2 regions of the Vibrio sp. YIC-376 genome follow, and region 1 is predicted to be linked to the other one. Evidence: riboswitches for the same ligand, from Rfam matches in the RefSeq annotation. Region 1 holds a riboswitch; the other holds the start of a gene.
The links. A riboswitch is a leader RNA that binds a small molecule or an ion and turns the genes downstream of it on or off. The one in region 1 is predicted to bind cyclic di-GMP.
Positions count from the first base shown of each region.

Region 2: another riboswitch for cyclic di-GMP. It lies ahead of WJM94_RS18685 (TfoX/Sxy family DNA transformation protein); the one in region 1 lies ahead of WJM94_RS08715 (glycoside hydrolase family 68 protein).

Region 1 covers NZ_JBBWFK010000003.1:386,910-390,330, forward strand. Annotated here, with positions in the region: gene WJM94_RS08710 (glycoside hydrolase family 32 protein) at 1-469, opposite strand, end outside; gene WJM94_RS08715 (glycoside hydrolase family 68 protein) at 542-2,122, opposite strand; cyclic di-GMP riboswitch class I at 2,391-2,475, opposite strand; gene katG (catalase/peroxidase HPI) at 3,049-3,421, opposite strand, start outside.
Region 2 covers NZ_JBBWFK010000011.1:31,412-34,832, reverse strand. Annotated here, with positions in the region: gene WJM94_RS18695 (putative signal transducing protein) at 23-346, opposite strand; gene WJM94_RS18690 (TVP38/TMEM64 family protein) at 346-1,038, opposite strand; gene WJM94_RS18685 (TfoX/Sxy family DNA transformation protein) at 1,220-1,810, opposite strand; cyclic di-GMP riboswitch class I at 1,927-2,016, opposite strand; gene purR (HTH-type transcriptional repressor PurR) at 2,285-3,289, opposite strand.

The sequences.
Region 1 (3,421 bases):
GCTGTACACCTTCGTGTTGCTGAGTCGCAATAGCAATAACCGCTCCGGTACCAAAGCCAGCCGTATTGTTGGCGTCAACTACGGCGCTACCAGTTTGAATATCGCCAAGGCCGTTTTTATATTTGTGGATAGCCACACCATGTTCCTGCCAGTGGACGAGGTCTTTTGATGTCATGTGATACCACGCAGTCCCGTTCCCATTTGGGTAGTCCGCGTTATAGAGATAGTAGAAATGCCAGATACCATCGATAAATAAAGGACGCTGAGGATCGTTCATCCAGTGTCTGTTGGGGGTAATATGTATCGCCGGTCGATAAGGTGACCACTCTGTAGGACGAGTAAACGGTGACAAGCTTGCAGACGCCAGTTCATCACCAGAAGGTGAGTGGCTGACAGTAAACAAAGCAACTAAAACGCAGGCAGCAGTGACAGCTCTTATGTTCGTCAGTGATTTCAATTTAAAGCGCATAATCCTTCTTATTATCATAGAGGGGCGGAATACCCGCCCCTCTGATTTATGAAACGTAGAACTTCACGAACTCTATTTGAGTGTTTTCTCGATCACGCCGCTCGGATTAACGTTTAAATTTGCCGGGATATCTGCCCAACCACCCAATCCATCCGTTCCGTAAGAGTAATCGACCTCTGATGTGTCTCCATTAATCAGGACTTTCACCGTTGGTGCCAAAGTGCCCCCGCGTCGGAAGTTTTCTTTAACTCCGACAGTATCGATGAATGATTGAATCAACCCATCAGGCATCACATAGTGTGAATAAGACTGGAAGTGGCCTGCTGGCTGGTTATAGTCTGGATCGTAAGGTGTTCCTGGGTAGAAGTTCAGGTTCGTTGGGTTACCAAGCACTAACCCTGATCCTTGGTTCAGTGGCTGGTAATCACTACGGATACCATCGCCTACAAAGCCATACACCCCTTCAGGACCAGTAATACCATTTGCAAAAGTCGTACTGTGGCTGATAGTGAATAGGTAGTATTTACCATCTTTCTGATAGATTTGAGGACGTTCGGTCTGGTCAGTAACACAGTTTGCCGAAAGGATCGGTGGTAAAAACTCCCACTCAGTAAGATCATCATTCGTCGCTCGCGCTAAACCAACATTACCGATCTGGAAAGTCGCTCCCGATGCATTCACTTCTCTCACCGTTTCAGCATAAGGGTCACCATCCTGATACCCCAGATCTTCCTCGGTACACTTCGCCGAGCCCCTTTCCATGGCTGAGTTACCCTCAAAGACCATAAAGGTTTCACCTGGGTGAGCAGGATCTTCAAAGGTGAATGGGTCACGGAAGTTAAAGTAAGGGTTCTGTTCAGCCGTCTGGTAGTATGTACCGTCTGCTTCCAGAAGATTAATCACCTTATCGAATCCAGTGAACTTCACGCCATTTTTATTCGCGTGTATCTTACCTACACTGAGTGCAATACGTGGATCATATGGCTTGATGTCATTGCCCTCTGAGTCACGATAGAACGCCACATCAGTAAAGAAAAGCTTGACCTCACCACCCGGAAAAATTCGAGCAGAGCCAGACCACTGAGTCTGATGACTGTATGACTGGTCCTCAAAAATTTGTCCGGTGACGCCTTCATCAAAAACAAGCCCACCATAAGTCCAGCCGCCGTTTTCAGGGCGCTCTTCCGCTGGAATGCCCGCAGGACGATAGAAGTAGCCGATCTTCGCAAAGACGTGGCGATCATCAAATCCGAGACTGCGATCCGCAACAAGAGAAAAAATAACCTCCTGCCCGTTAATACTGTATTGGTTAGCGTCCGCGTCAGTTAGTGGCCATGAGTCCCATACCCAGACCTGTTCATTGGACATGTCAGGAAAATCCTGCGGTACATTCGGCATCGTGTACTCTTGTGGCATTGAGTTCTCACGCGATCCTGCCATTGGGTCAGACATACGCTTGAGTTGGCGAGCATCAGCTCTGGTCCACTTAGCTGTGAAGTTACTCTCTGGTGCGAAGGCTTCTTGAGTGTGTACAGTAGGCTCAGGTCCCGGTTGAAGCTGATTTGCAAAAGCGAACTGGCTCACTCCTGCCGTTGCTGTACCCATTAACATCCCTAAAATAGGAACTCCCGCTTTAAATTTTTTAGAACGCATTTTACTTACCTTTGATAATAAATAATTTCAAATATCCATGTTCTAGAAGTGGTTAACCCTCAGAAATGTCACGAACTAACAACGTCAAAATCCATTCTATACAGTCTCAAAATATCGAAATCTTCGGTAACGTTCCCGAAAGCAGGTAAAACTTAACCCTTCACTTCCAAATCACCGTTAAAAACGACTGGATATGTCCGTGAACGAGAACATCAAAGCAAAAACTTGGTATTGCGATACGAATAAATTTAATTAGTCGGCATACAAAACTGGCGGTCCCGCTATCATAGGAAATTTCCGTTAGATCGGAGACTTTGCGTCACCCCCTTTCGGAGGTTTTGCCTTTGTCAGTCAAGCAACCGCCCGCAAAGGAGATATGATTAACTGGCGGTGGACAAGCCTTTTCTGTCCACGCGAAAAATCATAACAACAGAAAATGACATTTCAAGGACAACAACCATAAGCATATAAAACTCTGACAATAGCCAGGCATCAGTGAGCTTTTATTTATGAATTGGCGTACCTAACAAGGCCTTACTGAAACTGATGTGGATCCGGTTACAATAAATTTCTTAAGATAAATTTATGCATCCTTTCTAACCATTTAATTTATTAACTAAAAATTGTCATTTCCATGACAATAAATAAATTATAAATCAAATTCGATGGTTTTTTATACATAGATACACTTTTACACTTCCGTCACCAAGAATAAAAAGGGAACGTTACCAATTACTCAGTAAGAGGATTCAAGGTAAGATTAAGCGATACTTATCTGCCGTTACGATTTCCATTCAAGCAACTTTATACGGGTAGAAAATATCTGCCATGTATATACAAAAAGAAAAAAAACCAGCAGATTAGCTGCTGGTTTTTTGAACACACACTGGTTAGCTCAGAGCATGTACGAGAGTTTATTTAGATAGTTAAACTAGGTCGAATCTGTCAGCGTTCATCACTTTCGTCCAGGCAGTGATGAAGTCTTTCACAAACTTCTCTTGGTTATCATCCTGAGCATAAACCTCAGCGTAAGAACGCAAGATAGAGTTTGAACCAAACACCAGATCAGCACGTGTTGCGGTGTACTTCACTTCGCCAGTTTTACGATCACAAATATCATAAGAGTTGCGGCCTGTTGGTTTCCAAGTGTAAGCCATGTCGGTTAGATTGACGAAGAAGTCATTCGTTAATACACCAATTCGGTCAGTGAATACCCCGTGTTTGCTACCACCATAGTTCGTGCCGAGTACACGCATACCACCGATAAGAACCGTCATTTCTGGTGCTGTTAAACCAAGT
Region 2 (3,421 bases), on a different contig from region 1:
TAGGACCTAACCCCTTAATTACTTAGGACCTTTCGTCTATTCGATACCCACATTGCCAGCAAGCGCCAAATTGCCCCTCATTCATCTCTGAACATTCAGGACACTGCCAATCTTGGTAAGTATTTGGCTGAGCCTGTGTTTGGTAAGCCGCAACAATAGCCATTGCTTTGATTTGTTGCTCTGAGTCGAATAGCCAGACATACGGGTCAGTATCATCACTAAATGGCAGTTCTCCTTTTAGACCGAAAATGCCTTCTCCCCTAACTTCGCAATGTATTTGCTCCATTTTAAGTAGCTCACAAACGATATGCGCTTCAGCAGGGTTGTTCGCGATAAATATTTTCATCAAGAACTTCCATTATGTTGAGTGTCTGTGGGTCTTACTTTCTTCATCACCCATTTGGCAATGATAGGAAACAGACCCAGCAAAGCAAATGAAGCTAAAACACTAGGAGAGACGATATCTGATACACTTTCAATGTTTGCCAATTGTGTACCTGCATTGAGATAAACGGCTGTCCCAGGGAGCATACCAATTTGGCTAGTGAGATAAAAACGGCCAACGGTCATCGGAGTTAATCCCATCAATAAATTGATCAGGAAAAAAGGAAAGACGGGAATCAAACGTAATGAGAGCAGATAGGACGAGCCATCTTTTTCGACACCTTCGTTGATCGCAGTGAGCTTTTTTCCGAACTTGGTTTGTACCCAGTCTCTTAATAGGTATCGGCTACTCAGGAAAGCAAGGGTAGCTCCGATTGTACTGGCAAAAGAGACCAAAACTAAGCTTGTCCAAAAACCGAATAGGGCAGCACCTAATAGAGTAACGACTGCTGCACCGGGAATAGAGAACGCTGCGACAGCGATGTAAGCGAAGAAATAGAGGGTCGTTGCAATAATAAAATTTTGTTCGATATAGGCATTCAGTGCCTCTTGTTGAGCTTTAGCGTTCTCCAACGTTAGGTGCTGGCTAAAATTAACGGCTAATAGAGTTACCGTTAAGAGCAGTATTAACCCAAAAATTAGCTTTTTGTTCATGTGCGCACTCCAGTTGGGCTACCCCTAGTTAAAAGTCTTAACAGATGTTCAGGAAAATGTGGTTTTTAATTTGTAGTTAATGGTTGTTGTTCAGACTAATAGACAGGCTATGACCTAAAAATATTTCAAAAAAAAACCGCAGGCTAGGCTTGCGGTTTTTAGAATAATATTTGAATACTTGTTAAGAAAGCGCGTTTTTCAGTTCTTCTCTTCGAGATTGAGGTACGACGCTCCAGTGAGTGCCGTTAATTGCGCCCTCTAAGGCCCAAAGAAGCTCAATACTTACCTTAGCTGAGTGGGAATCACGTATCGCTTTATAAGCGCTTAGTGCTCCTTCCTCTTCTAGCTGTTCTACTGATTCAATACCAGCTTTTTTTAGCATTCGTTCAGTAGCCAGCCTTAGGTTAGGCAAATCTTTCAATCTGTTAGGTTTACTACTGGCTTGTTGCTTTTTTTCTAATTTGGCTTGTGCTAACGACTGCTTTGCTACTTCTATCAAACGCTCGTTTGATTCCCATAAATCGTTGGAAATCGCGTAGTATTTAGTAACGACCGGAAACCCTCGCTTTTTATAAACGTAGGGTTTGAGTCCTTGCGTCTCGAAATTAGATGAAGTTTGTTGGTCTGCTCGTATATGAAGTTGATCATTCACAACTAGTGCAAACATCGTCTCATCAGCGAAAAGTCCAAAGCCACCAAACATTGAGCGCGACTTGATTGTACCAAGTGCCTCAAATAGCTTCATAGAATCTTTGAGTATCGGTTTATCCATGATGTGTTATCTCGGTGTAATTAACATTACGCCACCAAAAGTCAGGTCCGAGAGAATAGCAAATACATGCAGAAACAATGTCATTATAGGGTAAACTCATCATATGCATATTTGCCATCGGTAACCCCGCTACCTTCCATTTAATCAAATGGTTCAGGCCGGAAGCTTTGCGTCCCACCCTTTCGGATGGTTTGCCCTGTGCGTGACATGTCGAGAATACTTCGTCTCTTGAATTAACATCACATTTTAGCTAATAAAGTGTGATATTGGTTCAGGAAAATTCATTAAAATTATGCGTCGTGATGCATTTGTGAGGCAAGGGTTTTTTAATGAAAGGTATGGTTGTAAGAAAAGTATTACGCACAAATAAAACAGCAACTTACCTAATATTTAACTTTTTGATCGCTGATGATATTGAGTATAAGGCTTATGTTGAGACGAAAAATAAGCGCTCCGGAGAGCGCTTAATGTCAATTAATTGAGTTTCTTCACTGTATTTCGAACGACCAGTTCTGGCTGCATTTCAAAAATGCGTTTTTCGTGTTCTTTGTCTTTAATTCGTTCCAGTAGAATTTCGAATGCATTTTTACCGACACGACGTTTCGGTTGGTGAATCGTCGTGAGTGGTGGAGAAAAGTATTCGGCCAACTCGATATTGTCGTAACCAATCACGGAAACATCGTCGGGGATCTTAATGCCATTTTGTTGTAATCGGCTCATTAAGCCCAATGCCATTGTGTCATTGAAACAGAATACTGCTGTTGGACGTTGTTCCATTGCTGTAATTTTGTCTGCAACGAGAACAGCCGTATCGCACTCAAAGTTACCTTCAAGAATCCAATCTTCGTTTACAGGTATGTTCGCTTCTGCCATTGCACGGCGGAAGCCCATAATACGTTCTTGGCACGCTAGCTTTTCAAAGTGACCACTTAAGCAGGCAATATCAGTATGACCGTTGTCAATCAGATACTTGGTTGCGATATAGCCACCTTCTTCTGAGTTATCCATGATTTTGTCTGCTTGAGAGCTTTCTGGACCCCAATCCATGACTACTTTTGGAATGTCAGCGTGACGGTCAAGCATCTCTTTTAGCTCTTCCGTTAGGTCTGAACACATAACCAGGATGCCATCAACACGCTTTTCAGCCAGCATGCGAATGTAATCTCTTTGCTTTTCGTAGATACCGCCGGTATTACATAAAATAAGAGTGTAACCTTGACGATAACAGTAGCTTTCAACACCATCGATGACTTCTGAGAAGAATAGGTTAGTAGATTGAGTTACCAACATACCGATGGTACGAGTTGAGTTACATTTCAAACTACGAGCAACTGCACTCGGCGCGTAATTAAGCTCATCAACAGCTTTCATTACTTTTTCTTGAGTTGCTTCTGCAACAAAACGTGTTTTGTTGATAACGTGCGAGACTGTAGTAGTAGAAACGCCGGCTAATCGAGCAACGTCTTTTATAGTGGCCATAAATGGTGTCCTGTATCGAGCTACTAATATACCGTGGAGTATAAAACCTTTTGCTGAATGCTTTTTGTAAACTTAGCGCAACTAAAACGTTGATGCTGAGTATGATTAGCAGTGATAGCTCCGAAATCGGTA